4 regions of the Streptomyces caeni genome follow, and region 4 is predicted to be linked to each of the others. Evidence: riboswitches for the same ligand, from Rfam matches in the RefSeq annotation. Region 4 holds a riboswitch; each other region holds the start of a gene.

Region 1 (7,197 bases), on a different contig from region 4:
TCCGCGTAGCGGATCGTGTCGCGGCGGGCCTGCTCCAGCGCCGGGTGGACGCGCAGGCGGGAGAGCGCCTCGGCGTGCCGGGCGTCGTCCGTGAGGTCCGAGTCCAGGAGCTCGCACAGGGCGGCGTCCTCGGGCAGCCCCAGGCGCTCCGCACGCTCGCGCAGGCGCAGGACGGGCAGGGTGGCGATGCCCTCGCGCAGGTCGGTCCCCGGGGTCTTTCCGGACTCGTGCGAGTCCGACGCGATGTCCAGGACGTCGTCGGCGAGCTGGAACGCCACGCCCAGCCGCTCGCCGTACTGCGTGAGCACATCCACGACGGTCTCGTCGGCGCCCGACATCATCGCCCCGAAGCGGCACGCCACGGCCACCAGCGAGCCCGTCTTGCCGCTCAGCACGTCCAGGTAGTGCTCCACGGGGTCGCGGCCGTCCCGTGGTCCCGCCGTCTCCAGGATCTGGCCCGTGACCAGCCGCTCGAACGCCTCCGCCTGGATGCGGACGGCCTCCGGGCCGAGGTCGGCCAGGATGTGCGAGGCCCGCGCGAACAGGAAGTCACCGGTGAGGACGGCGACCGAGTTGCCCCAGCGGGTGTTCGCGCTGTCCACCCCGCGCCGCACCTCGGCCTCGTCCATCACGTCGTCGTGGTAGAGGGTGGCGAGGTGGGTCAGTTCGACGACCACGGCCGAGGGGACGATCCCTGGCGCGTACGGGTCGCCGAACTGGGCCGCGAGCATCACGAGCAGCGGCCGGAACCGCTTCCCGCCCGCGCGCACGAGATGCTGTGCGGCCTGCGTGATGAAGGGCACCTCGCTCTTGGTGGCGTCGAGCAGCCCTTCCTCGACAGCGGCCAATCCGGCCTGGACATCGGCTTCCAGAGCCTGGTCCCGCACGCTCAGCCCGAACGGCCCGACGACGGTCACGTGGGGTCTCCTGTCTGCTGACGTCTGCTGACGATCACACGGTCGGTCTCAAGGACGGTCACTGGGTCGATGACGTCGCCGGTCGACTCGGCTCATCGCGTTTGTCGATCTGTCGCTGCCATCACTCAAGTCAGCGTATCCGGTCAGGTTTCGATCACCGCGAGCGCCCGCTGTTCCAGGCCGGGCGGTATCGGATCACGAACGGTAAGTTCTTGATCGGGCCATACGAATACATATTTATCGATATACCCGAAGTGCACCTTTTTGTGCTGCGCTCCGCATTCCGAGGTCAGGCACATGCGCATCCGTACGGCCTTCCCCCACGAGACGGCCCACGACGACTTCTGGATCCCGCTCCAGGACGGCACCCGTCTGTACGCGCGCGCATGGCGTCCGCTCACCGAGGGGGCCTTCCCGGCCCTGCTCGAATACCTCCCGGGCCGTCTCACCGACGCGACCGCCGCCCGCGACCACCAGCGCCACCCCTATTACGCGGGCCACGGCTACGCCTCCGTGCGCGTGGACGCCCGCGGGTACGGCAACTCGGACGGCCTGCCCGCCGACGCCGACGGGGCGACCGGGCTGCAGGACGGCGTCGAGGTCGTCGAACGGCTCGCCGCACAGCCGTGGTGCGACGGGCACGTGGGCATGTTCGGCGTCTCCCGGGGCGGCTCCGCCGCCCTCCGGATCGCGGCCCTCGCTCCCGAACCGCTCAAGGCGGTCGTGGCGGTCTGCGCCGCGGACGACCCGTACGACGACGTGGGCCACCCCGGCGGCTCCGCCCTCACCGGCGGCGCCCACGCCCGGGAGGCGGCGATGCTCGCCCTCGCGGCCCGGCCACCGGACCCCCGGTATGCGGGCACGGTGTGGCGCGACGGCTGGATCAGGCGCCCGGAGTCCCTCCGCCCTCCCGCCCGCACCCGCGCGGGTCGGCAGGCACGGCGCCCACGGACTCGACGGCGACGGCGCCCACCCCGCGACCCCCGGCACGCTCCGGGCCGCCGTGCTCGCGGTGGGTGGCCGGCACGACCCGTACCGGGACACCGTGCTCGCACTCCCGGAGCGCCTCCCGGCCGACCGAGTGCGGTTGCGGCTGACCTGCCCGGTGCCGTGCGGCCAGGTGGTCGCACGGCTGTGCGACGTGGCACCCGACGGGGTGTCGACCCTCGTCACCCGCGGCGCACTGGACCTGTCCGCACGCCACGGCCGCGACCGGACGGTCCCTGGACCCCGGGTGCCACGGAGGACGTGATGGTCGAGCTGGGCTGCGTCGGGCACGTCTTCCCACCCGGCCATCGCATCCGCCTCGCCGTGTCCTGCGCGTACTGGCCGTGGCTGTGGCCGCAACCGGGTTCGGAGGCGGGCCTCGTCCTGGACCCGGCCGGCAGTCGGCTCGAACTTCCCCTGCACACGGCGCAGTCGGGGCCGCCCATCGTGTTCGGGAACCGGAGCACGCCCGGCCGCTGGGCGTCAGCTCCCCGGCCGTGCCCGACGGGCCGCGCCCGCCCCGGCTGGTGGTCCGGGACGTGGCGAAGGGCGAGTGGCGCCTCGAACTCGTCCCGTGCCGCGAGGGTGTTCTCGTGCACCCCGACGGTCTCGAGGTCACCGAGGACGCCCGGGAGACGTACACCGTCGAGGACTCGGACGCGTTGACGGCCCGGGCCCGCTCGGACCGGTCCGTCCGGATGCACCGCCCGGAGACGGGATGGGACGCCAGGGTGGAGACGCGCTCCGGGATCGCCTGCACGGCGACGGAGTTCGTCGTCTCGGACGAGGTGGTCTGCAAGGACGGGGACGAGGTGGTGTTCCACCGGACATGGGAGACGAGGATTCCCCGCACGGTGGCCGCCTCCACCACTCCGACGGAATGCCCGAATTGGAGGCATTCGAACCGCACTTCCCGTGAGCTTCGCCACTCGGAGCGCCGATGGCGCGAACAGCTCCCACCGGGCGGGCAGCCATCGACCGATTTGCCCGAATTGACATTCGATTTCCCATAACACCGAATTCCTCGGCGTGGGGAGGATGCCAGTGAAATCGGTCACGCCACCCCGATGCGACTCTTTTCGGTCATGTGGCCAACTTTCCTTCCACAAAGGGCGCGTTGGCCGCCGACCTCAAAGCGGATCAACATCCACATTGCATAATGTCAAGGTCATTTCGACCGGACGATGACTTCCTGCTTGTTCCGGGCATCTCCCCTCGCATACCTTCCTCTCGACCCGAGCGGATCGCCGAATCCTGCCGCCGCTCGAGGGCCCATCCACCGATGACGGCAGGAGCGGGGGACCCAGGTAAGTCGCCGAGCCGGACACCGCGCCGGAACGGCTTGGGGTGAAGCCGTGCCCTCGGGACCGAGGACACGGCCGGGCACCTCCCAGCCCGAACCCGACAGCTCACCTCGCAGGCGCCGGAGAGGAAAACGACATGCCCGCTTTCGCCCTGCCCGTACGCCGTCGGAACGACCGGTCCAAGGCCACCCGCGTCCGCCGCACCCTCGCCGTCGCGGCGACCGCCGCCGCGGTGCTCGCCCTTCCCGTCGTCGGCGCGACGAGTGCCTCGGCCGCCACACCCGCCGCCGAAGCGGCGACGGCCACGACCTACCGCGGCAGCCTCGACGGCTGGATACGCCAGTCGCTGGCCGTCATGGCGAAACACGGGATTCCCGGTTCCTACCAGGGGATCTACCGCAATGTGATGCGCGAGTCGTCGGGCAACCCGCGGGCCATCAACCTCTGGGACTCCAACGCCACGAAGGGCATTCCGTCCAAGGGCCTCCTGCAGGTCATCGACCCGACCTTCCGCGCCTACCACGTGCCCGGCACGGCGTACGACCCCTACGACCCGGTCGCGAACATCACGGCCGCCTGCAACTACGCGGCCCACCGGTACGGCTCGATCGACAACGTCAACAGCGCCTACTGAGCCCGAACAGTCTCTCGAGGACGACGGCGATGCCGTCGTCCTCGTTGGACAGGGTGACCTCGTCGGCGACCGCCTTGAGTTCGGGGTGGGCGTTGGCCATGGCGACGCCGTGCGCGGCCCAGTCGAACATGGGGATGTCGTTGGGCATGTCGCCGAAGGCGATGGTCCGCGACGGGCTCAGGCCCAGATGCTCGGCGGCCAGCGCGAGCCCCGTCGCCTTGGTGATGCCGCACGGCTGGAGTTCGACGGTTCCGGGCCCCGACATGGTGACCGTCGCCAGGGACCCGATCGCGCCACGGGCCGCCACCGCCAACTCGTCGTCGGACAAGGTGGGATGGCGCAGCAGCACCTTGCTGATGGGCTCGCACCACAGGTCGTCGCGCCGTTCGACGCGCACCGCGGGCAGGGTGGGGTGCGGCATCCGGTAGCCGGGCTCGATGAGCGTGAGTCCGTCCACCCCGTCCTGGTCGACCGCCGCGTAGACCTGCCCCACCTCGGCCTCGATCTTGCCGAGCGCGGTCTCGGCCAACTCCCGGTCCAGGGTGACGGAGAACAGCAGCCGGTCCGCGCCGGCGTCGTACACCTGCGCGCCCTGCCCGCACACCGCGAGCCCCTCGCTGCCCAGGTCGTCGAGCAGCGGCCGCACCCTGGGCGCCGGACGCCCCGTCACCACCAGGTGCCGGGCGCCGGACGCCACGGCCCGCGCCAGAGCGGCCTTCGACCGGTCGGAGAGCGTGTCGTCACCACGCAGCAGGGTTCCGTCCAGGTCGGTGGCGATGAGTGCATATGTGAGGGGTGCGGCCATGATCAGAGAATACGGATGGAACACCCCCGCATGCTCGGCCCGAACCGGACGAGGACCGCGAGGACTCAGCCGTGAGCCGCCGCCAGATGCCGCACCAGCCGCGGCGACGCGAACTGCGTACCGCACACGAAGCGCATCACGGGCCCATACGAGGCCGCCGCCGGAAGGCCCGTGAAGTACAGACCGGGGACGGAGGACACATATCCCGCCCCCAGCTTCGGCGTGCCGCGGCTCACCGCCAGTTCCGTGCGCAGCTCGTGGGCCAGAAAGTCCATCGCGGCGATGTCCACGCGGTAGCCGGTCGCGGCGATCACATGGTCGCCGTGCAGTTCCACCGTGCGGCCCGTGTGCGTCAGGACCGTCAGGGACGGGCCGCCGTGCGGCGCGGACGCGCGCACCAGGCGGGCGATCTCCTGTAGCTGCACCCTGCCCTCGAAGCGGTCGCGCAGCCACCACGCGCCGAGGGGGCCGAGGACTCGGCGGACCAGGTAGTGGCGGGTACGGGCGGGCAGGAAGCGGTACGGGTGCGGGTAGTAGCTCAGGGCCCACAGCGACCAGGCACGGCCGAACGGCGACTCGGGACGCAGCCTCGGCTGCTTCCAGGGCGGCGCGCCGAACGCGACCCGGCCCCGGCCGCGCGAGACGACGCGCACGCGCGCGCCCGCCTCCGCCGCCAGCACCGCTGTCTCCAGCGCCGACTGGCCCGCACCGACGACCAGCAGGTCCCTGCCGGAGAAACGGGACAGGTCGTGGTGCTGGGAGCTGTGGGAGAGGGGGCCGGTCGGCGTGGGTCCGTCCGCCGCCGCGGTGGCCAGCTCCGGCGGCAGATGAGCCAGACCCGACAGGCCGGTCGCCACGACGACGGCCCGCGCGGTGAACAGTTCGCCCGAGTCCAGCTTGAGTTCGAAGCCCCCGCCCTGACCGCGGTCCACGGAGACCACCCGGACCCGCTCCAGTCCGGGCACCAGCTTCTGCTGGAACCACTCCCCGTACCCGATGAACGTCTCCACCGGGATGATGTCCTCGTCCGTCACCAGGCGGGGGACGCCCGCCGCGTCGCAGTAGTCGGCGAGGGTGTGACCGCGCTGGGGGGTGTCGATGGACGAGGCGGCCGGGGTCGACTTCAGGAGCATGCCCGCGGGCATGTGGTCGCGCCAGCTCACCATGGGCTCGCCGAAAACGCGTACCGGGATGCCCCGTGCCCGCAGATGAGCCGCGGTGGACAGGCCGAACGGCCCGGCACCGATGACTGCTACCGGATGAATCACGAAGTCCCTCCCCAGGACGCTACGTGCCTGCTTCGTGCCTGCTTCGTGCCTGCGTCGTGCCTACGTCGTGGCGGGGCCGGGCCGGCCGGCCGGAGCGGCCGCGCTGCCGCGGCGGTTGGTCCGCCACAGCTGATACAGGTGCTTCGCGCCCGGCCGCACGAAGCGCGCGAGCATCGTGAGGAACGGCCGCAGGTCGTCACCCGCGAGCCAGGCCAGCTCGATGCCGCTCGCGCGGGCCGGGGCGTGCGGCGTCGTATAGCCGCTGCGGCGGTAGGCGATCAGGGCCGGCAGGTCGATGTTCTCCACGATGTACCGGTGGCCGGCGCGCTGTTCGCCCTCCGGAACCCCCCGGCCGGTCAGGTCCAGGTGCATGGCGCGGACGACGTCCACCCCCGCCCCGTTCTCGAAGAGCCGGAACTGGGCGCCCATGCGCGGGTTGAAGTCGAGCAGTTTGTACCGCCCGTCGCGCCGGTCGAAGCGCAGGTCGAGATCGACGATGCCGGTGAAGCCGATCTGTTTGACGAAGCGTGCCGCGAGGTCCGCGAGTTCCGGGTTGTCGACGACGTACGCGTTCGCCGTCATGCCGGCGTGCGGCGGCCAGGAGCGGACCTTGACACCCGTGAACAGGGCGAGGGGGGTCGAGTCCCGGCCGAAGTACGCGTGCACGATCCAGTCCTCGGCCTGTTCCCGGGGCAGGTACTCCTGGAGGATCACGCCGGGGTGCTCGCCCCAGTCGCGGGCGAGGGTGAGGAGGCCCTCACGGGTGGTGATCCTGGTCGTCCCGTTCACGGCGGGGCGTTCGCGGCGCACGAACGCCTCCCGGTTCTTGGCCACGAGCGGGAAACGGGCCGTGTCCGCGAAGCGCACGATATCGTCGTACGACTGCGGGAAGGCGGTCGCGGGGCTGGGGATGCCGTGTTCCACGCACAGTTCGTGCAGGCCCTGCTTGCTGGCGAGGCGGCGCGGCAGCCCGGCGTCCACCTTCGGGAACAGGAAGGGGCCGCCGAGGACGCCCTGGTGCTCGGCGATCACGACGGCGGCCTCCTCGTCGGTGGGCACGAGGACCGCCGGCCGGCCGATGCGCCGCCCGATGCTCAGCAGTCCCTCCACGAGCCGCTCCGGCTCCTCGGTCCCGGTGGTCGGCCAGACGAAGGCGCGCCGGAGGTAGCGGGAGACGGCGGCCGGCGTGTAACGGTCCTCGGTGATCGCGTACATCGGCACGCCGAGCCGGCCCAGGCTGCGGACGGCACCGACCCCGCCGTGGTGCAGGGGATAGTCGCCG
Region 2 (7,197 bases), on a different contig from region 4:
ACCACATCGGCCTCCCAGTGGGCGGGATACTCGTGCCGGTCCGACGCGATCTGCATGGGCCCCAGAGTAAGGCTCGCGTGTGACAACGGCGCGAGGCAGTCTGGGGGAACCGGTCCGGGGCCGCTCCGGACACGACCGGCGCCCCTTCCGGGCGCACCTCACGGTATGGGAAACTGGTCTAGACAACATTGACACCTGAAGGGCAGCAACACATGGCTGAGCGCCGCGTCAACGTCGGCTGGGCCGAGGGCCTCCACGCCCGCCCCGCCTCCATCTTCGTCCGGGCGGCCACGGCCTCCGGCGTCCCCGTGACGATCGCCAAGGCCGGCGGCAACCCCGTCAACGCCGCGTCCATGCTGGCGGTTCTCGGTCTGGGCGCCCAGGGCGGCGAGGAGGTCGTGCTCGCCTCCGAGGCGGAGGGTGCGGACGCCGCGCTGGACCGCCTGGCCAAGCTGGTCGCCGAGGGGCTGGAGGAGCTTCCCGAGACCGTCTGACCCTTCACTCCCCGCGGCGCGTCAAAGCCGCGTCGGCCTTCGGGGCGGACGCGGCTACGACGCGTCCGCCCCGAAGGCCGCGAACCGCACCGCCGGCACCACCGCGCACGGCACATTCCGCAGGGTGCGCAAAAAATCCGCGAGCCACGCACGAATCGCACACTTGGTTTTTCCGCGACACGCGAAAAACGGGCAGCCGAAATAGGACCCGCCGAATATCACTCTCTTTGTATACGGCGCCCGTGTTAATTCCGCAGTCCTGAGATGTTTACGGCTTGTTGCGAAGTCCTCACACGGTCCGTCCGGTCTCCCGTGCCCGGGAAGCGGAGGCGGTGCGCGGCGGTCGCACGCTCGGTGTGCAGCGCCGTGAGGGCCCGCGCCCGCTCGCCGTCCCCACGCGCGACGGCGTCGACGATGCCGCCGTGTTCCGCCCAGGACTCCACGGGGCTGGCCGGCGCCTCCACCGTGTACATCCAGGCGATCTTGTGCCGCAGTTGGGCGAGCGTCGACGTCAGCGCCGGGCTCCCGCATGCCTGTGCGAGCGTCTCGTGGAACCAGCCGCCCAGTGAGCGCAGATCGTCGCTGCTGCCCTTCCTGGCCCGCTCCTGCCCCAGCCTGACCAGCCCCCGCAGCACCTTCAGATGGGCCTCGGTGCGCCGCTGGGCGGCCCGCGCGGCCCCGAGCGGCTCCAGCAGCATCCGCATCTCCAGGAGGTCGGCGGCCTCCCGCTCGGTGGGTTCCGCCACGCACGCGCCGGCGTGCCTGCGGGTGACGACGAAGCCCTCGGCCTCCAGCGTGCGCAGGGCCTCGCGCACGGGGACGCGCGAGACACCGTAGCGACGTGCGAGGAGTTCCTCGGTGAGCCGGCTGCCCCGCTCGTAGACACCCGCGACGATGTCATCACGGATCGCCGTGCATACCGAGTGCGCCGGAATACGCATGTCCGACCTCCGCCTTAATCCCCGTGAAACGTCGCCGATTGACGCGTGTTCAACCGACTCTATTGCAGTCGGCCGGAATTTCCGACGGCGGGCCGGAATCCATGTATATTTTTTGGACAGCCGCTCTTGGAAACGACGATGACCCCGGCTCGCCGGCCGGGGCCATCGGGCACCCGCACCCCTTCCGGGGCGCGCGGTCAGACGTTCACACCGTGCGCCCGGAGGTAGGCGACGGGGTTGATGTCCGAGCCGTACTCCGGGCTCGTACGGGCCTCGAAGTGCAGATGCGGCCCGGTCACGTTGCCGGTGGCCCCGGAGAGGGCTATCTGCCGGCCGGGGGTGACCCGCTGGCCCACAGAGACACCGATGGACGACAGATGGCCGTACTGCGTGTAGGTGCCGTCGTTCATCCTGATGACGATCTGGTTGCCGTACGCGCCGGCCCAGCCCGCCTCGACGACGGTACCGGCGCCGACCGCGTGCACGGGCGTACCCGTGGCGGCGTGGAAGTCGATGCCGGTGTGGGTGCCGGAGGACCACAGGGAGCCGCCGGTGCGGTAACCGGTGGAGACGTACGAGCCGTAGACCGGCGCCACGTACGCGGTCAGGCGCCTGCGCTCGGCCTCACGGGCGGCGCGCTCCTTGGCCGCGCGCTCCTTCGCGGCCTTCTCCGCGGCCCTCCTGCGCGCGGCCTCCTCGGCCTTCTTGTGCTCGGCGGCCTGCTTCTGGGCGGCGGCCTGGGCGTCGATCTTCTCGGCGACCGAGTGGCCGAGCATGACGGCCTGCATCAGTCCGGTCTGCTCGACGGGGTTGCCGGCCGCGAGCGCGGGGGCGGACAGGGTGCCGATGACACCGGTGGTGGTGAGCGCCGCGACGCCCATGGCGTTCGTGGTCGTGCGCTTCACGCGGCTCGGACGGCGGTGCTTCCCGGTGGCGCAGGTGAACGCCATGAAGTGACTGGTCCTTTCCTTCCCTCTCGCCTACCGGGTTAGCTGACGGGTTCGGAGCAGGAAGGTCTCCTACGGGCAGGACCCGATTCACCCCAGGGACTGCGGTGGGTCCCCGGCTCCCCTGGCTCGCGCCGTGCGGGGACTCGGCGATGACTGTCCGGTGCCGCGGACGCGGCCTACTGCCTGACGGACAGCCGGGCAGACGCTAAGCGGGCCCCGATTCCCGCGACAAACCGAGCAGGGGATTTGTAGCGCATCCCACAGGGCAGAAGGGCAGCCTCCATGGCAATGCGGACAAATCTCCGACGGCAGGGCCCCGGTGACTGTGTGGTCACCGGGGCCCCTCGGACACCGCTGCCGTGCGCGCGTGTCCCCTCATGGCTGCACGCGCGCGTGCCCGCCGTTCTACTCGGCCGCTACGACGCTCACTTCACCGATGCCGAGCGCCCTGACCGGCTCCGCGATCTTCGCGGCGTCGCCCACCAGGACGGTCACCAGACGGTCCACCGGGAAGGCGCTCACGACCGCGGCCGTGGCCTCCACCGTGCCCGTGGCGGCGAGCGCCTGATACAGCGCCGCCTGGTAGCCGTCCGGAAGGTGCTGCTCGACCTGGTCGGCGAGCGTGCTCGCGACGGCCGCCGCGGTCTCGAACTTGAGCGGCGCCACCCCCACCAGGTTCTGCACGGCGACATCGCGTTCGGCGTCCGTCAGCCCCTCGGCGGCGAGGGTGCGCAGCACCTTCCACAGGTCGTCGAGCGCCGGGCCGGTGTTGGGCGTGTCGACGGAGCCGCTGATGGCCAGCATCGCGGCACCGGTGCCGTCCGGCGCGGAGCGCAGCACCTGGCCGAACGCCCGCACACCGTAGGTGTAGCCCTTCTCCTCGCGCAGGACGCGGTCCAGGCGGGAGGTGAGGGTGCCGCCGAGGCAGTACGTGCCGAGCACCTGCGCGGGCCACACGCGATCGTGGCGGTCGGCACCGACGCGGCCGATGAGCAGTTGCGTCTGGACGGCGCCGGGGCGATCCACGATGATCACCCGGCCGGTGTCGTCGGCGGTCACCGGCGGCACCGGGCGCGGTTTGGCGGGCTCCCCCGTCCAGGCGCCGAGCGTCTCGCCGAGCAGCGCGTCCAGGTCGACCCCGGTGAGGTCGCCGACCACGACGGCGGTGGCCGTCGCGGGCCGTACGTGCCGCTCGTAGAAGGCGCGGACGGCCGCGGAGTCGATGCGCTCGACCGTCTCCTCGGTGCCCTGGCGCGGGCGCGACATGCGCGAGGCCGCGGGGAACAGCTGCCTGGACAGTTCCTTGGCGGCGCGACGGGCCGGGTTGGCGGTCTCGTGCGGGATCTCGTCGAGGCGGTTGCGCACCAGGCGCTCGACCTCGCTGTCCGCGAACGCCGGCGACCTCAGGGCGTCGGCGAGCAGCCCGAGCGCCTTCGGGAGGCGGGAGACGGGCACTTCGAGGGAGAGGCGGACGCCGGGGTGGTCGGCGTGCGCGTCGAGGGTGGCGCCGCAGCGCTCCAGCTCGGCCGCGAACTCCTCGGCGGAGTGCTTGTCTGTGCCCTCGGAGAAGGCGCGCGCCATGATCGTGGCGACGCCGTCGAGACCGGCCGGCTCGGCGTCCAGGGGCGCGTCGAGGAGCACCTCGACGGCGACGACCTGCTGGCCGGGGCGGTGGCAGCGCAGCACCGTCATGCCGTTGTCGAGCGTGCCGCGCCCGGGGGCCGGGAACGCCCACGGCCTGGCCTCGCCGGGCTGGGGCTGCGGGTGGAAGTCCATGGTCGCGAGCTCGGTCACTTCTGCGACTCCTCGTCGTTGCGGTTGCCTTCGAGGGCAGTGCTTTCAGCGGCTTCCTCGGCCTCGGCCGCGACCGGCTCGTACACGAGCACCGCGCGGTTGTCGGGGCGCAGCCGGGTCTGGGCGACCGCCTGCACCTCCTCCGCGGTGACGTCGAGCACGCGCTGGACGGCGGTCAGGGCGAGCTGGGGGTCGCCGAAGAGCACGGCGTAGCGGCACAGTTCGTCGGCGCGGCCCGCGACCGTGCCGAGTCGGTCCAGCCACTCACGCTCCAACTGGGCCTGGGCGCGCTCCATTTCCTCGGCCGTGGGGCCCTGCTCGGCGAACCGGGCGAGCTCCTCGTCGATGGCCGCCTCGATGACGGGCACCTCTACGTCGCCGGAGGTCTTCACATCGAGCCAGCCCAGGGACGGCGCTCCGGCCAGCCGCAGCAAACCGAACCCGGCGGCGACCGCGGTGCGGTCCCGCCGTACCAGCCGGTTGTAGAGGCGGGAGGACTCACCGCCGCCGAGGACGGTGAGCGCGAGGTCGGCCGCGTCGCACGCGCGCGTGCCGTCGTTCGGCAGCCGGTAGGCGGCCATCAGGGCACGCGCCGGGACCTCCTCCTCGACGACCTCACGCAGCTGCGAGCCGATGATGTCCGGCAGCGAGCCGTCGCGGGGCGCGGGCTTGCCGTCGTGCGCGGGGATGGACCCGAAGTACTTCTCCACCCAGGCGAGGGTCTGCCGCGGGTCGATGTCGCCGACGACGGACAGGACGGCGTTGTTGGGCGCGTAGTAGGTGCGGAAGAACTCCCGCGCGTCCTCCAGGGTGGCCGCGTCCAGGTCCGCCATCGACCCGATCGGCGTGTGGTGGTAGGGGTGGCCCTCCGGGTAGGCGAGCGCGGTCAGTTTCTCGAAGGCGGTGCCGTAGGGGACGTTGTCGTAGCGCTGGCGGCGCTCGTTCTTCACGACGTCCCGCTGGTTCTCCATGGACTCGTCGTCGAGGGCGGCGAGCAGCGAGCCCATGCGGTCGGCCTCCAGCCACAGGGCGAGCTCCAGCTGGTGGGCCGGCATGGTCTCGAAGTAGTTGGTGCGCTCGAAGCTCGTCGTACCGTTGAGCGAACCGCCGGCGCCCTGCACCAGCTCGAAGTGGCCGTTGCCCCTGACCTGGGCCGAGCCCTGGAACATCAGGTGCTCGAAGAGGTGGGCGAGGCCGGTGCGGCCCCGGACCTCGTGGCGCGAGCCGACGTCGTACCAGAGGCACACCGCCGCGACCGGGGTCAGGTGGTCCTCGGAGAGCACCACGCGCAGGCCGTTGGACAGGCGGTGCTCGGTCGCTGTCAGGCCGCCGGAGCCTGCCTCGGCTGTGGCCGTGTGACCCATGGGCATGTACGTCCCTTCGATCGCGGAAACTGTCGGGGAAACCGCGGTTTCCTGCCGGTCCTGTCACTGTATGCAAGCGTGCGCGCGGGTGGCCAAGTTCCCGTGCGCCGTACGCCGAGAGCGAGACCAGGATTACGGGGGGTGGAGGACGAGCACACGGTTGACGCGGCGCGGGCACCGGTTGCCGTCGTCCGGACGCCGGACCCCGGACGGCAGACCGGGACGCCGAACCCCGGACGGCGGACCGCCGGGCAGCAGGGGACCACGGGCGGCAGAGGGCCACGGGCGCGACCGTCCCGCGGCTGCTTCCGCGGGGCGCCGGGACGGGCGGGTGCGCCGCCGTCGGCACCGGATCCCCGGCGGCCGTGGGCTCCGTGCGGGGCCCCCCGGCCCGGGGCTCCCGGGGGAGCCGGTCACACGTTGTCGGTGCGGCGGTCCACAATGGTCCGCGTCAGATTCCGTTCATGCCCAGCGCAGAACTGTGAAGGAGCCGGCAGCAATGGCCCGCCGCAGCACGAGGACCCCGCCGCCCGGCGACTCGTACGAGGAGAAGATCCTCGACATCGACGTCGTCGACGAGATGAAGGGCTCCTACCTCGAGTACGCGTACTCGGTCATCTACTCCAGGGCCCTGCCGGACGCCCGCGACGGCCTCAAGCCGGTGCACCGGCGGATCGTGTACCAGATGAACGAGATGGGTCTGCGCCCCGACCGCGGCTATGTGAAGTGCGCCCGTGTCGTCGGCGAGGTCATGGGCAAACTGCACCCGCACGGCGACGCGTCCATCTACGACGCCCTGGTGCGCATGGCACAGCCCTTCTCCATGCGCGTCCCGCTGGTCGACGGCCACGGCAACTTCGGCTCGCTGGGCAACGATGACCCGCCGGCCGCCATGCGGTACACCGAGTGCCGTATGGCCGAGGCCACAAGCCTGATGACCGAGTCGATCGACGAGGACACCGTCGACTTCTCACCCAACTACGACGGTCAGGAGCAGGAGCCCGAGGCCCTCCCGGCCGCCTTCCCGAACCTCCTGGTGAACGGCGCGTCGGGCATCGCGGTCGGCATGGCCACGAACATGCCGCCGCACAACCTGCGCGAGGTGATCGCGGCCGCCCGCCACCTGATCAGGCATCCGAACGCGGACCTGGACGCCCTGATGAAGCACGTCCCGGGACCCGACCTGCCCACGGGCGGCCGCATCGTCGGCCTGTCCGGCATCCGCGACGCGTACGGGACGGGCCGCGGCACCTTCCGGATCCGCGCCACCGTCGCCGTGGAGGACGTGACGGCGCGCCGCAAGGGCCTGGTCGTCACGGAGCTGCCCTTCACGGTCGGCCCGGAGAAGGTGATCTCCAAGATCAAGGACCTGGTCGGGTCGAAGAAGCTGCAGGGCATCGCCGACGTCAAGGACCTCACCGACCGTGAGCACGGCCTGCGCCTGGTCATCGAGATCAAGAACGGCTTCGTGCCCGAGGCGGTCCTGGAGCAGCTCTACAAGCTGACGCCGATGGAGGAGTCCTTCGGCATCAACAACGTGGCGCTCGTCGACGGCCAGCCGCTCACCCTGGGTCTGAAGGAGCTGCTGGAGGTCTACCTCGACCACCGCTTCAATGTCGTGCGGCGCCGCTCGGAATTCCGCCGCGGCAAGAGG
Region 3 (7,197 bases), on a different contig from region 4:
AGCGGCGCCTCGGGCCCGGGAACGGCCCGGACCCGGTGCCTCAGGGGACGTCAGGGGTTGAGGCCCTTGCTGCGCAGCCACGCCAGCGGGTCGATGGCGTCGCCGCCGCCGGGGTGCACCTCCAGGTGCAGGTGCGGCCCGGTCACGTTGCCGGTCGCGCCCACGCGGCCGATGACGTCACCGGTGGCCACCTTCTGCCCCACGCTGACGCTGATCGAGGACTGGTGGCAGAACCACAGCTCGGTGCCGTCGTCGAGGGTGAGGATGGTGCGGTACCCGTAGGAACCGGCCCAGCCCGCCTCGGTGATGGTGCCGCTGTGGACCGCCTTGATGAGCGTGCCCGTCGGCGCGGCGAAGTCGAGTCCGGTGTGGTAGCCGGAGGACCACATGGAACCGGCGTCGCCGAAGCGGGAGGTCAGGGTGTACGAGGAGGTCGGCAGCGCGTACTGCTTGGCGAGCTCGGCCAGGCGCGCGGCCTCGGCCTTCTTCTTGGCCTCCTCGATCGCCTGCTGCTTCTCGGCCGCGGCCTTGGCCTCCGCGGCGTCCTGCGCCTTGGCGGCGGCCTCGGCGGCCTTCTTCGCGGCGGCGTCCTCCGCGGCCTGTGCGGCCGCGCTGTCGACCCGGTCCTGCTGGGACTCGGCCTGCTGCAGGATCCGGGCGCGCAGCGCCTCGCCCGCGTCCGCCTTGCCCGCGGCGGCGTCGGCGGTGGTCAGGCCGACGGAGCTGAGGGCGGTGGCGGAGCCCTTGGGGGCGTCGGAGTCCTCGCCGAGGAGCGCCTTGGCCGAGTCCGCGACCGAGGACAGGTCCGGCATGGATATCGACACCGGGGGCTTGCCGGTCTGCGCGGTGGCCATGCCGCCCGCGCCGACGGCGGCCATCACACCGACGCCGAGAACGGTGGAGCTGCGCGCGAGCCCGCCCCCGCGCTGCTTGGTGACGCGATGCCGGCCGCGTACGGGACGGAGGGCCTCCTCGGTGGGGTTCCACTCCTCCCACGGGCCCTCGTCGGTACGGGGTGCGAAGCCGAACGTCTGAGTGCCGTTCGGAGCGAACGAGGTGCTCTGGGCAGGCCCGTTGGACGCCACGTGGGCGCACTCCTTCCTTCCTACTGGCCTACCGGGTTAGCTGACGGGTTCGGAGCAGGAAGGTCTCCTACGGGCGTCACCGGCCGTGCTGCCACGGCGGCTTCCGCCCGATTCACCCCAAGGTGGTGGTTCCCCGGCTCCCTTGCGGGATTCGGCACACGCGCACGGAGCCGCCTCTTGTGACGGCTGGGACGACCGCGCTGCGTTATCGAACGTTAATAGACGCGGGGCCCGGATTCCAAGCCGTTCCACCAGATCACTGATGCTTTTGACCTGGACTTTCACGCCAGGAACGGGCCAAATAGGGCGACTTGACCACGCCTCGGCCGCCTCACGGTTATTGATGGTGTGTCAGTTGTTATGCGCAGGGGCGTCATTCGTTCACATGGCGTGACGACGCCGAGGGCCGGTCGGGCCGGCGCACGGCCAGCAGGGCAGCAGGGCAGCAGGGCCATGTCGTCCGTGGCACGGCCGCCGGCACGGCGGGCGACGTCCTCGGTGACGGCGGCCAGCAGGGCGCCCGGGCCGGTGCGGACGCGGCCGGCGGGACGACCTCTGTGGGCCGGCCGGCGTATGACCGGGGCGGCGGCGGGGAGGGGCCGCGGCGGGCCACGGCACACGCCGAGGGCCGGAGCCCTTTCGGACTCCGGCCCTCGGCCATCAGTAGCGGGGACAGGATTTGAACCTGCGACCTCTGGGTTATGAGCCCAGCGAGCTACCGAGCTGCTCCACCCCGCGTCGGTGAGATCAGTGTACGCCATGCGCGCCGCAGGAGGCACACGGGTTTTCCGCGCAGGGCCCTTCACCAGCGTTTTCCGGCCGCCCACGGCCCCGGCGCGGCCCCGGCGCGGCGCCGCGTCGGCCATGGCGGCCGTGGCGGAGGTGGGGGTGGGGATGTGGTCCCCGGGCGTCACGTGCGGGTGGCCGGGGGCAGCAGATGGGCGTTGGGGGCCTTCGCCAGGTCCTCGTACTCCGGCAGCACCACCACGTCCACCCCCTGTGCAGCCAGCAGCGCGTTCCCGTCCGCGGACGCCACGAAGGTGTCCGGTTCACGCCAGGCGGTGACCACCCGTCGCACCCCGGCGTCGATGATCAGCCGGGCGCACGGCGCGGGCCGGGAGGCGCGGCGGGCGCACGGCTCCAGGCTGCTGTAGACCGTGGCGGCGGCCAGCCGGGGGTCCGCCGGGTCGAGCTTGGCCAGCGCCGCCTCCTCCGCGTGGACCACGGCGTCGCCGCCCTCCCGGGAGTGCGCCCGTGCCAGTTCCGTGCCGTCGGCCGCGACGATCACCGCGCCCACACTGAAGGCCGTCCGGGACGGCGGGCACTGCGCCGCCAGCTCACAGGCGGCCTCCAGCCACCGCCGGTCCGCGGCAAAGGCCAGCCGCCCGGTCCCGGGTGCCGTGGGCACGTAGCGCATCAGGACCACGTCACCGACCACCCGTGCCTCGACCAGCCGCATCCGCCCCGGGGGATAGGCTCCCGGCCCGAACATCCGCGGCGCGCCGGCCTCCCCCACGAACAGCGGCGCGACCGCGAGCTGCAGTTCGTCCGCGAGCCCCTGCCGCAGCAGCTGAGTGTGCACCTGCCCGCCGCCCTCGACCATCAGCCGCCGCACGCCCTTGACGTCCCCGAGGTGGCCGAGCACATCCCGCCACTGCATGTCCGGCCCGAGCGCCACCACTTCCACGCCGGCCGGCAGCCGCCCGCGCAGCCGCTCGGCGCCCTTGTCGGTCGAGTAGACGGTCTTCGCCCCGCCGGTGTGCCAGAAGAGGGCCTCCGGGTCGAGGTCCCCGGACACGCTGACGGTGACCTTCAGCGGGTACTCCGGCAGCCCCGCGGCGACCCGGGCCGCGCGCCGCCGCGCGGAGTTGACCAGCAGCCGCGGGTTGTCGGTGCGCACGGTGCCCGCGCCGACGAGGATGGCGTCGCTGCCCGCCCGGACCTCGTCGACCCGGTCGAAGTCCTCCGGCCCGGACAGCAGGAGCCGCTCGGGCCCGGTGTCGTCCAGGAAGCCGTCGAGGGAGACGGCGGCGGACAACAGGACGTAGGGGTGGGCCATGAGGTGCGCTCCAGTGGTCGGGATTCGCTGCGCCGGGACACAGCAGTCTGATCCGATGCGCCTCGGCGTGCACGCTTGGTTCAACTTTTAAACAATAACTAGACTGCGGTCATGACGACCCGCTGGCTCACCCGCGAGGAACAGCGCGCCTGGCGCTCGTACCTCGCCGCGTCGTGGCTCCTGGAGGACGCGATCGACCGGCACCTCCAGCAGGAGGCCGGCATGCCCCACCTGTACTACTCCGTCCTGGCCAACCTCTCCGACGCGCCCGGCCACCGGATGCGGATGACCGACCTCGCCGAGAGCCTGAAGATCACCCGCAGCCGGCTGACGTACGCCGTCACCCGCCTGGATCGGGACGGCACGGTCCGCCGGGAGGGCTGCCCGACCGACCGGCGGGGCAGCATCGCGGTCCTGACGGACGCGGGGAGGGCACTGCTGGAGCGTGCGGCGCCGGGTCATGTCGACACGGTCCGCGCGGCCGTCTTCGACCACCTGTCGCCGGAGCAGGTGGCCCAGTTGGAGGCCATCTGCGACCGGATCACGGAGGTGCTCCAGGGAGACGAGGGGCACTCGCCATGCGGCGCGCCGCCCTGGCGCCGGCGTTCGTCGAGGGCGCAACTCCCACAAAGTCCCCCCAAATCAATTGCTTGAACTTTAAAGCAGGGTTACTGTCTCCGACCATGCTTGTGCTTCAAATCTGAAGCACAACGGCGCATCCGACGCAGCGGAAGCGCATACCGGAACCGCGACCCGGCGGCCGGAGAAGGGTGACAGACATGCGCGAGCCCGGCGACGCGGCGGCATCCGATGCCGCAGCCGACAGCAGCCACTCGACCGGCCTCCCCACCGCCACGGTCCGCACCCGCGTGACCGTCCCGTTCCGCTTCGGCGACGGCTACACGGTCACCGGAGACCTGGTCACCTTCCACGGCCTCGCCGACGGTCAGGAGCACGTGGCCATGGTCCTCGGCGCACCCGAGGGCAGGCCGCCGCTGGTACGCCTGCACTCCGAGTGCCTGACCGGCGACATCTTCGGCTCGGCACGCTGCGACTGCGGACCCCAGCTGCGCGAGGCGGTCGAGCGCATCGCCGAGCACGGCGGCGTGCTGCTCTACCTCCGCCAGGAGGGCCGCAGCATCGGCCTCTACAACAAACTCGACGCCTACGCCCTCCAGGACCGGGGCCTGGACACCTACGAGGCGAACACCGCGCTCGGCCTGCCCGAGGACGCCCGCGACTACACGGCCGCCGGACAGATGCTCCGCGCCCTCGGCATCGACGCCCTGGACCTGCTCTCCAACAACCCCGACAAGGCGGCCCAGCTCCGCGCCCTGGGCCTCACGGTCACCGACCGCGTCCCCACGGGCGTCTTCACCACCGCGCACAACGTCCGCTACCTGCGCGCGAAGGTGATCCACACGCAGCACACGCTGCCGCTCACGAAGCTGACGGCCGGTTAGGACCCGGCCGGCCCCGTGGGCGAGCGAGCGCGTCCACGCGGTCCGCGCCACGGCCACTCCTCTCGCCGGCCTCCCGAACCGGCTCTCACCCCCTGGTCACAGGGCATACGCCGAGCAAGCCGCTGAGCCTGCACCAGAGCACCGAGCCGGAGGCGGGCAACGGCGTCGTCCACCGCTACGCCACCGCGTTGGGGCCCAGCCCCCGCATGCGCTTCGACCTCCTTCCCGGCGACTTCGTACAGCAGGCGGTGCGCGAGGGCGGCAACACGGTCTGCAACGGAGGCTTCCGCCGTACCTTCATCCACGTCCACGGCATGGCCCGCTCCACCGCCTTCGCCCGCAAGACCCCGAGGACCTCGCGCCCGCGCCCGCACCGCAGCCTGCGCCCCGAACTGCCGGAAATCCTCGACATCCCGGCGTCGACTGCGCCAACGAGGCGTTCGGCCCGGGGCAGGTTCGGAAGCGGCGCTGCGGCAGCCGGCCGTCGGGCAGCCGCGTTGCGCCGCCCCCAATCAGCGCAGCGCGTCGATGGCCTTCACGATCAGGGCGCGCGCCTCCGCGCCGTACACGGCCAGGGCTCGCAGCTGCTCGAACGCCTTCAGGTACTCGGCCACCTCGGACGGCTGGCCGACGGTCACGCGGGCCGTCAACAGCTCTATCGCGACAAGGCTGTCGTCATAGACGTGGAATGCCTCCAGGGGCCGAATGGGCCGCTCCGGCAGACCGGAGGGGATGACGCCCAACGACACCGCCGGCAGCGCACCCACCGTCAACAGATGCCCGAGCTGCGCGGCCATCGCCTCGGAGTCGCCCATCCGGTAGTACAGCGCCGCCTCCTCGACGAGCAGCACGAACCGGCGGCCGGGTTCGTGGATGACCCGGGAACGCTGCAGGCGAGCGGCGGCGGCCTCGGCCGAGTCGTCCGGCGCACCGTGGAAGGCCGCGATGGTGTGCAGCAGCGCCGCCGCGTAGCCCTCGGTCTGCACCAGGCCGGGAACGATCCTCGACGAGTAGATGCGGAACAGGCGGGTCTTCCTGAACAGGTCTGCGTAGGACTCCTGCACCTGGCGCAGCCCGGTACGGATCTTGCGGCGCCATTCGGTGTACATGGACTCGGCGTTGCGGGATGCGGCAACCAGGTCGGCCGCCTGGTCGCCGGCATCGCATGCCTCGCACCAGGCCCGGATGTCGGCGACGGAGGGCGAGGTGCGGGCGTTCTCGATGCGGGAGGTCTTGGCGTAGTGCCAGCCGCACCGCTGGGCCAGTTGGACCACTGTCAGCCCGGCGTCCTGCCGCAGCTCTCTCAGACGCCTTCCTACGGTCTCTCGCGCGGCCTGCGCCGACGTCGACGGTGATGCGGGCATGAGGTGGCCTGTCCCGGTGCGTGAATCAGTGGATCTCGTACTCGCTGTGCGGAATTGCCCGCCTCCACACCGCCTCGAACGCAGATGTGCACAGCTTCACAGTGGCCGGGTCCTCGTCGAGGGCATGTCCCACGAGGTCGCCCTCGCCACTGAAGAACCCGAAGCGGACCAGCTTGCCGTCGAACAGCCAGAAGTCGTTGCCCGGCAGGGCGATGTCCGAGGCGCACCGGCGCGGAAGCCAGCGGACCTGCTCCCCGGCCGCGAGGTTGACCGGGGTACCGGCGTACTCGTACCGGATGTAGTCGGTGACCGGCTCCGAGACGATCCGGGCCCGGCGCACGACCACGCCGCGGTCCACGGTTCGCCGTACCGCGTTCGTCCACTGCCTCCAGTAGTCCGCCTCCGGGTCGTCAGGACGCTCGCCGGTCCTCAGCCAGCGCTGAAACTCGCTGGTCTCTCTGGAAACGACGTAGGCGTCCCGCATCTCCAGGTGCACCGCGGAGTGCCGGGTGGCATCGAGCAGTTCACCGATCGGTGGAACGTTCGAGGTCATCGCATGCCTTCCTGATGAGGTGCACCATGCGTGCGGGAATCCGGATGATCGTCTCGTGGGGCGGGACACCAGAAGCGTGCCCAGGAGCCGTGCCGGCCTCGCCGTAGATGCGCGCCTCCTCGTCCGGTGTGGCGGTCCAGCCCTGGAAGAGGAGTTCCTGCTTGTCTGTGTCGATCCACACCGTCGGACTGTCGCCGGTCTCGGTGTCGGGGTCGATCCCAACGAACTGTAGTGGCACGTCAGCCTCCCGCGATCGCTCTGTGCAGCTGTGTGCATGACCGTTTCGCCAGCCCGCCATGCCGTCAAGAGCGCGAAGCGGCCAGAGCCGGTGGCGCCCGAACTCGCGCGCAAAACCCTGCACATGTGTGGCGGACGGAAGCCGTCAGTTCCTAGCGTCGGGTGTTACGCAAAGAGCCCCGCGACAGCGTCCGGGGGCGTGGCCAACGCTGCGAAGGAGCGTCGACACCGTGCAACCGACCGTCCCGGCAGAACCCGGTGCCGAAATGACCATCCGCGTCTACCGGGTGGGCCGGGACGGCTCGGTCACGCAGGACGGCGGCACCGTGATGAGCCTGCCGCACGGCTGCGAGCCCCCGCTGGAGCCTTGCGCTCTCCCCCGCCGCCACGAGGGCGAGCACCGGTGACGGGCACCGTGGAGGCCGCCGGCAGCACC
Region 4 (7,197 bases):
TGCGACTGCGGTTCACCGACGACGGGCTCGCGATCACCCTCCACTACCGGATGCGCGGGGATGTGGTCGAGCGCTGGGTGACCCTCGCCAACACGGGTCCCGGCCCCGTCGAACTCCTGCGGGCCGACTCCGCGACCTGGACCCTGCCCGAGCGTGACGGCTGGCGGCTGTCGCAGTTGCACGGACGCTGGGCGGCCGAGTCCCGGCTCGTACGCTCCCCCCTCACCTACGGTGAGAAGGTCATCGGCAGCCGGCGCGGCCACACCGGGCACCAGCACCTGCCCTGGGTCGCGCTCGACGTCGACGCGACCGAGGAGCACGGCGAGGTCTACGGCTGTGCGCTCGCCTGGTCCGGTACCTGGCGGATCGCGGTGGCCCAACTCCCCGACGCGCGCGTGCAGATCACCGGTGGTGTCGGGTACGACGACTCCGGACTGCTGCGGCTGGCCGCGGGGGAGGCGTTCGTCGCTCCGGTCTTCGCGGGACTGTGGAGCGACGGCGGTCACGGCGGCGCGAGCCGCGCCTGGCACGCCTACCAGCGGGCGTACGTCATCCCGGACGCGGACCGTGACCGGCCGGTGCTCTACAACTCCTGGGAGGCCACCGGGTTCGACGTCTCCGAGGAGCAGCAGGCGGCGCTCGCACGACGGGCGGCGGCGATCGGTGTCGAGTTGTTCGTGGTCGACGACGGCTGGTTCGGCGCCCGCACCAGCGACCGTGCGGGACTCGGCGACTGGAGCCCCAACCCCGACCGCTTTCCGTCGGGCCTCAAGCCCCTCGCCGACCATGTGCACGCCCTCGGGATGCAGTTCGGCATCTGGGTGGAGCCCGAGATGGTCAACCCGGACAGCGACCTCTACCGCGCGCACCCCGACTGGGTGCAGCATCAAAAGGGGCGAAAGCGGACTGAATTTCGCAATCAGCTCGTGCTGGACCTCGCCCGCGACGACGTCCGGGAGTATCTGTGGCAGCAACTCGACGGGCTGCTCTCCAGCGCCCCGATCGATTATGTGAAGTGGGACTTCAACCGCTGCTTCACCGATGCCGGCCGGCCCGGCGAATCCTATCCGCAGCGCCTGTGGGTCGATCATGTGCGCGCCCTGTACGCGCTGGTGGACCGCTTGCGTGCGGCGCACCCCACGGTCGCCTTCGAGTCCTGCTCGGGCGGCGGCGGACGCGTGGACCTCGGGGTCATGAGCCGTACGGACCAGGTGTGGACCTCCGACAACACCGACCCGCTCGACCGGCTCGCCATCCAGCACGGCTTCAGCCAGATCCATCCGGCCCGGGTCATGGCCGCCTGGGTCACCGACAGCCCGAACACGCAGCTCAACGGGCGCGTCAGCGCGCCGCGCTTCCGGTTCGTGAGTGCCATGGCCGGGGTGCTCGGCGTCGGCGGCGACCTCATGGAGTGGAGTGAGGAGGAGCTGGCCGAGGCTCGGGACTGGGTCGGTCTCTACAAGGAGATCCGCCCCGTCGTCCAGCGCGGCGAGCTGTATCGGCTGCGCCCCCCGGCGGGCGGGCTGAGTGCGGTCCAGTACGTGCTCGATGAGCAGGCGGTCGTTCTCGCCTGGCTCCAGGCGCAGCACTACGGTGAGCCGGTCGCTCCGCTGCGGTTGCGCGGACTCGACCCGGAAGCCAGGTATGAATGCCGCGAAACGGGCGAAGTGCATCGAGGTGCGGTGCTGCTGCATCACGGACTGCGGGCCGCTCTGCAGGGCGACTTCGATGCGACGGTTATCCGGCTGCGTCGCATCTGAGAGTGTTGTCCGAATTGATGCCTTCCTTCCAACTCTGCCTGGAATAGGGCCAGTAAAATCGCGGTACGTGAGCAGCGTCATATTTGTGACGGTCCGTTGTCGCCATGTTCACGTAATTGTGGCTTCTTTCCGGGGTGATTGAGGATTCCTCCGCATCTCGTGTCGACACAGGGTCACCGGTAATTTCCGCAAGGATCAAGAGAAATGGGCGCATGGGGGAAACCGAATGTTGTCCCCATGCGTCCGGGTCGCTTACGTTCCCCTCGATCCGGGTGGAACGCCGAATCCTGCCGCCGCCCGGTGCCCGCACTCTCACCCTTGCCCGGCAGGAGCGGGGGACCCACAGGCAAGACGCCTGTTCCGGTCTCCGGAACGGCTAGGGGTAAAGCCGCGCACCGCCGCGGCCGGACATCTCCAGTCCGCACCCGACAGCTCACCTCGCAGGCGCCGGAGAGGAATTCGACATGCCTGCAAAAGGTAAGCACCGCCGTCTCAAGCCCCGTCGCCTCCTGCGCTCCATGGCCGTCGTAGGAACCGGCGGCGCCGCGCTCGCACTGCCGTTGCTGGGCGCGACCGACGCGCATGCCGCCGCCCCCGCGGCATCCGTCTCCGGGAAGGCCGTCTCCGCGGCTCCGGTCGCCGCCAAGAAGGCCGCCGTCAAGGTCGCCGTCGTCAGCACCTACACGGTGAAGCCCGGCGACTGCCTGTCGCGGATCGCCGCGGACCAGCACGTCGCCGGTGGCTGGAAGAAGCTCTACCAGGACAACCGCGCGGTCATCGGCTCCGACCCGTCGCTGATCCGTCCCGGCCAGAAGCTGACGCTCGGCGGCACCGCCGTCGCGGCCGCTTCCTCCGCCGCGACGTCCCAGACCTCCGCGACCACGAAGACGACGGCACCCAAGACCGCGACCGCCGCCACCGGCTACACCCTGCCGGTCCAGGGCGTCGCCATCGGCACCAGGTACCGCGTCGCGGGCAGCATGTGGTCCAGCGGCTACCACACCGGCATCGACTTCGCCGTCCCGACCGGCACCAGCCTCAAGGCCGTGGGCGCCGGCACCGTCGCCTCCGCGGGCTGGGGCGGCGCGTACGGCAACCAGGTCGTCGTCAGGCTCGCCGACGGCTACTACGCGCAGTACGCCCACCTGTCGAAGCTGTCCGTCTCCGCCGGCCAGACCGTGACCGCCGGTCAGCAGGTGGGCCTCTCCGGCGCCACCGGCAACGTCACCGGACCGCACCTGCACTTCGAGATCCGTACGACCCCGAACTACGGCTCGGACGTGGACCCGGTCGCCTACCTGCGCTCGCACGGCGTGTCCATCGGCTGACCCGCACGGCCCGCCGGACACCGAAGGCCGGACCCCTCGTTCCCGGGGTCCGGCCTTCAGCCGTGCACTCGGTGCGCAGGACGGCCCTTTGCCCGGCGTCCCGCCCAACAGCCCCGCCCGGAGACGTGTTCCCGACGCGGCCGCCCACGCCCCGTGGCCCTTCTCACCGCCCGTCAACCCTTTCCTACGGTCGCGTAGCTCACATGGGAAGGTGAATCATGGGCCGACGTGGCAGACGATTCGAAGAATGACAACAGATCAGTGATCGGGTCGTACGTGGCGGTGGGGGACAGCTTCACCGAGGGCGTCGGCGACCCCGGCCCCGACGGGCAGTTCGTCGGCTGGGCCGACCGGTTCGCGGTCCTTCTCGCCGACCGGCGGCCGGAAGGCGACTTCAAGTACACGAACCTCGCGGTGCGCGGCAAGCTGCTCGACCAGATCGTCGCGGACCAGGTCCCGAAGGCCCTCGAACTCGCCCCGGACCTGGTCTCCTTCTGCGCCGGAGGCAACGACATCATCCGGCCCGGCACCGACCCCGACGACGTCGCCGAGCGCTTCGAGCGCGCCGTCGCCGACCTCACCTCCGCCGTCGGCACCGTCATGGTGACCACCGGCTTCGACACGCGCGGTGTGCCCGTGCTCAAGCATCTGCGCGGCAAGATCGCCACCTACAACGGGCACGTCCGGGCGATCGCGGACCGGTACGGCTGCCCGGTCCTCGACCTGTGGTCGCTCAAGACGGTCCAGGACCGGCGTGCCTGGGACGACGACCGTCTCCATCTCTCGGCCGAGGGGCACACCCGGGTCGCTCTGCGGGCGGGCCAGGTCCTCGGCATCGAGGTCTCCGCCGACCCCGATCAGCCGTGGCCGCCGCTGCCGCCGCGCGGCACGCTCGAGGTGCGGCGCGACGACATCCAATGGGCGCGTGAGCACCTGGTCCCCTGGATCGGGCGCCGACTGCGCGGGGAGTCCTCCGGCGACCGCGTCATGGCGAAGGGAGCCCTGTCCCCGGACGACATCAAGACGAGGATCGCGCAGGCCGTGTGACCCCGACCACCGCGACCGGCGCGGCCCGGGCCACGCGCCCGGGCCGCCGCCGGCGCATCCCCGAGGGGGAGCGGCCCCGGCCCTGCCGTCACGACGGGCCGGAACCCCGCGGATGCGACATCGCGTCCGCACATCGCGCGGCGGCACTTGCGACCCGGTGCTGTCAGCGGCGCCGCCCATAATGGGATGCCCGACTCGACTCCAACTGGAGGTGCCGTGACCGGTTTCCGTTCCCTGAGCTCCGGGCTCCGCTCGATGCGGCCCATCGCGTTCGGCGCGGACCCGAGCGGGGAACGCCTGGAGCGCATCCGCAGATCGCCGCATTTCGCGAACGGCGCCTTCGTGAACCCGGAGGGCACCCGGGTCCGGCCGTCCGGCAACTCCGCGGTGGAGCTGGCGAAGGTCTACTTCCGCAAGGAGGAGCGTGTCCGCCGCGCCCCGGCCGGCACGGTTCCCGTGCACCCGACCACGTACGCCGACCTGGCCCGTCCCCCGGCGAGCGGGTTGCGGCTGACATGGATGGGGCACGCCGGCGTGCTCGCCGAGATCGACGGACACCGGGTGCTCTTCGACCCGGTGTGGGGCGACCGCTGTTCCCCCTTCGGCTTCATCGGCCCCAAGCGGCTGCATCCAGTGCCCCTGCCGTCGGCCGCACTCGGTCCCGTCGACGTGGTCGTCATCTCCCACGACCACTACGACCACCTCGACCTGCCCACCATCAAGGCCCTGGCGGCCACGGACACCGTGTTCGCGATACCGCTCGGTGTCGGCGCCCACCTGGAGCACTGGGGCGTGTCTGCGGACCGGCTGCGCGAGCTGGACTGGCACGAGTCGACGAAGGTCGGCGGCATCACCCTGACCGCCACGCCCGCCCGCCACTTCTGCGGCCGGGGTCTGCGCAACGGACAGCACACGCTGTGGGCGTCGTGGTCCGTGGCCGGCGAGGAGCACCGTATCTATCACAGCGGTGACACCGGCTACTTCGACGGCTTCAAGGACATCGGCGCCGCGCACGGGCCGTTCGACGCCACGATGATCCAGATCGGGGCGTACTCGGACTTCTGGCCGGACATCCACATGACGCCCGAGGAGGGCATGCGCGCCCACCTCGACCTCCAGGGCGGGCAGCCGCACGGCGCGATGCTGCCGATCCACTGGGCCACCTTCAACCTGGCGCCGCACCCCTGGGCCGAGCCCGGCGAATGGACACTGGCCGCAGCCGGCGCGGTCGGACAGGCAGTCGCCGTCCCTGTCCCAGGCCAGCCCTTCGAGCCCGCCGGCGACCTCCCCGCACGCCGCTGGTGGCGGGATGTGTCCCCGCCGCTGAACCGCACATGGCCGGTTCCGCAGATCGCCCCGGAGGCGCCTCGCGACGATCTCGACCTCGTGGGGGAGGGCTGACCGAGGACGCACTGAAGCGGGTGAACGGGTGAATGGCGCCGAGACAGAGAGGACTGTGCTGGGCCGGCCACTGTCCTGACGGAGAACCACGAACGCGCGTGCCGAAGTGCTGTGGCGTGGCTACGCCGCCGTCAGCCCGGACGTGCGCGGGGCCGCCGACATGTACCTCCACGAGATCGCCACCACCCAGACCCGGGACCTATCGACCTGGCTCGGCAACCGCCAGACATGGCCAGAGGAATGGAACCGCACCTGGGACATGAGCAGCGCGACACTACGGCTGACGCCCGAGCTGACCCAGGAACTCGTCGAGAAGATGCACGCGCTCGTCGACGCCTACCGCGACCGGGCCGCCGACGAAGACGACGCCAACACCGCCCAGGTACGCATCCACACACACGCGTTCCCCCTCACCACGGAGTGAAAGGCCACAGCCCAATGCACCCCGAGACCCACCTTGCCCTGCACCACGTCCGCGCCGCCGAACTCCGCGCCGAAGCCGACGCGTGCCGTCTCGCCGCAGCGGCCCGGCACTCCCGGGACCTCCGTACCCGTCTCGGTTGGACCCTCGTAGAACTCGGCCTGCGGCTGGCCGCCGCCCCCAAGACGGCAGCCGCCATTCCTTAGCGCCGTTCGCGACCGCCGCCCCCATGGGGAAAGATGACCGCGAGGATGGGGAATTGGCTGACGCCGAACCCACCTGGGGTGGGATTGCATGACCGTCGACACGCCATGACTGCAACCAGAATCAGCGCCACGGTGACCATGCCTGTCACCGCAGCCGCCACCCACGCTCAGACCGGTGCCGCCCCTGTCAACGCCACTTGGTCGCCTTCCACCAGCTCCAACCTGGCGTCCAACGCACGGATGCGATCAAGCTTGGCCACAGTCGCAGAGCGGGATGCCACGACGGTCACGTCGAGCCCCGGCCGCGACCGGGCCGAGCGAGGGCCTGGCCGAGGTTGCCGGCGCTGGCGCACACCACCGCCCGGGAACCATCGTCGGCGAGCGGGCTCGCGACCGCCTCGGTGCCGCGGGCCTTGAAGCTGCGGACCGGATTCGCGGTTTCGGGCTCGATGCTCACCGTGCACCCGAGGCCGGGCTCCAGCGCCTCGCAGCGGTACAGCGGAGTGTCGAGAAAAATCGGGTCGATCACCCGGCGGGCCGCCCGGATCCGAGCGGTGTCGAGGCGCGTCTCCTGCACGGCGCAGCAGCGTAGCGCCACCGGCGGGAGCAATCGTCAGATCTTGCACATCGGTTGAGGTGGCTCGAGGCGCGCTGACCTTGCAGGTCCGCCCAGGACCCGACCGGCTCACGGTGGCCGTCCATGAGCGCGGCCAACTCTGCCGAGTCGCCGGCACGCACCCCGATCAGCGTTGGCATCGGCCTGGCAAGGATGACGGGCTCATGCCTGGCCGGCGGCCCCCTCGGCGCGGCCACCCGACGGCCGTTGCCGCGTGCGCGGGCCGTCGGGCGGCAGAGCGAGGGCGGGCGTGCCGTTCGCCGGCCGCGCCGCTAGAACTCGAGTTCGTGCTCGATGGCGGCCAGTTCCTCCGGAGTGCCCTGGACCTTCGGGCCGGTGAACCACTTGCGGGCCGAGAGCAGCCACCAGACGCCGGCGAAGCCGAGGACCAGGAGGACGGCGATCGGGGTGTAGTTGA

The links. Region 4 has a riboswitch for cyclic di-AMP ahead of ACFSL4_RS08630 (M23 family metallopeptidase). Riboswitches for the same ligand answer to the same signal wherever they lie in the genome.
Region 1: linked by a shared signal. The riboswitch ahead of ACFSL4_RS23125 (transglycosylase SLT domain-containing protein) and the one ahead of ACFSL4_RS08630 (M23 family metallopeptidase) in region 4 are both predicted to bind cyclic di-AMP.
Region 2: linked by a shared signal. The riboswitch ahead of ACFSL4_RS10615 (M23 family metallopeptidase) and the one ahead of ACFSL4_RS08630 (M23 family metallopeptidase) in region 4 are both predicted to bind cyclic di-AMP.
Region 3: linked by a shared signal. The riboswitch ahead of ACFSL4_RS32050 (M23 family metallopeptidase) and the one ahead of ACFSL4_RS08630 (M23 family metallopeptidase) in region 4 are both predicted to bind cyclic di-AMP.

The regions. Positions count from the first base shown of each region.
Region 1 is NZ_JBHUDX010000066.1:27,116-34,312, forward strand. Features, by position in the region: gene ACFSL4_RS23115 (polyprenyl synthetase family protein) at 1-917, opposite strand, end outside; partial or broken gene ACFSL4_RS23120 (CocE/NonD family hydrolase) at 1,215-2,758, shown strand; cyclic di-AMP (ydaO/yuaA leader) riboswitch at 3,172-3,342, shown strand; gene ACFSL4_RS23125 (transglycosylase SLT domain-containing protein) at 3,345-3,842, shown strand; gene ACFSL4_RS23130 (HAD family hydrolase) at 3,826-4,647, opposite strand; gene ACFSL4_RS23135 (NAD(P)-binding domain-containing protein) at 4,713-5,915, opposite strand; gene ACFSL4_RS23140 (carboxylate--amine ligase) at 5,976-7,197, opposite strand, start outside.
Region 2 is NZ_JBHUDX010000026.1:66,611-73,807, reverse strand. Features, by position in the region: gene ACFSL4_RS10630 (bifunctional acetate--CoA ligase family protein/GNAT family N-acetyltransferase) at 1-56, opposite strand, end outside; gene ACFSL4_RS10625 (HPr family phosphocarrier protein) at 213-494, shown strand; gene ACFSL4_RS10620 (GntR family transcriptional regulator) at 740-1,435, opposite strand; gene ACFSL4_RS10615 (M23 family metallopeptidase) at 1,633-2,385, opposite strand; cyclic di-AMP (ydaO/yuaA leader) riboswitch at 2,398-2,544, opposite strand; gene ACFSL4_RS10610 (M16 family metallopeptidase) at 2,791-4,179, opposite strand; gene ACFSL4_RS10605 (M16 family metallopeptidase) at 4,176-5,549, opposite strand; gene ACFSL4_RS10600 (DNA gyrase/topoisomerase IV subunit A) at 6,043-7,197, shown strand, end outside.
Region 3 is NZ_JBHUDX010000100.1:16,159-23,355, forward strand. Features, by position in the region: gene ACFSL4_RS32050 (M23 family metallopeptidase) at 51-1,085, opposite strand; cyclic di-AMP (ydaO/yuaA leader) riboswitch at 1,096-1,252, opposite strand; tRNA gene ACFSL4_RS32055 (tRNA-Met) at 1,750-1,823, opposite strand; gene ACFSL4_RS32060 (dihydrofolate reductase family protein) at 1,996-3,144, opposite strand; gene ACFSL4_RS32065 (MarR family winged helix-turn-helix transcriptional regulator) at 3,256-3,798, shown strand; gene ACFSL4_RS32070 (GTP cyclohydrolase II) at 3,924-4,607, shown strand; gene ACFSL4_RS32075 (helix-turn-helix domain-containing protein) at 5,120-5,971, opposite strand; gene ACFSL4_RS32080 (DUF6879 family protein) at 5,997-6,524, opposite strand; gene ACFSL4_RS32085 (hypothetical protein) at 6,496-6,762, opposite strand; gene ACFSL4_RS32090 (hypothetical protein) at 6,992-7,168, shown strand; gene ACFSL4_RS32095 (DUF6415 family natural product biosynthesis protein) at 7,165-7,197, shown strand, end outside.
Region 4 is NZ_JBHUDX010000021.1:51,303-58,499, forward strand. Features, by position in the region: gene ACFSL4_RS08625 (alpha-galactosidase) at 1-1,760, shown strand, start outside; cyclic di-AMP (ydaO/yuaA leader) riboswitch at 2,064-2,220, shown strand; gene ACFSL4_RS08630 (M23 family metallopeptidase) at 2,225-3,088, shown strand; gene ACFSL4_RS08635 (SGNH/GDSL hydrolase family protein) at 3,350-4,135, shown strand; gene ACFSL4_RS08640 (MBL fold metallo-hydrolase) at 4,352-5,536, shown strand; partial or broken gene ACFSL4_RS08645 (transcriptional regulator) at 5,673-5,960, shown strand; gene ACFSL4_RS08650 (hypothetical protein) at 5,975-6,163, shown strand; partial or broken gene ACFSL4_RS08655 (pyridoxal-phosphate dependent enzyme) at 6,364-6,740, opposite strand; gene ACFSL4_RS08660 (amino acid permease) at 7,052-7,197, opposite strand, start outside.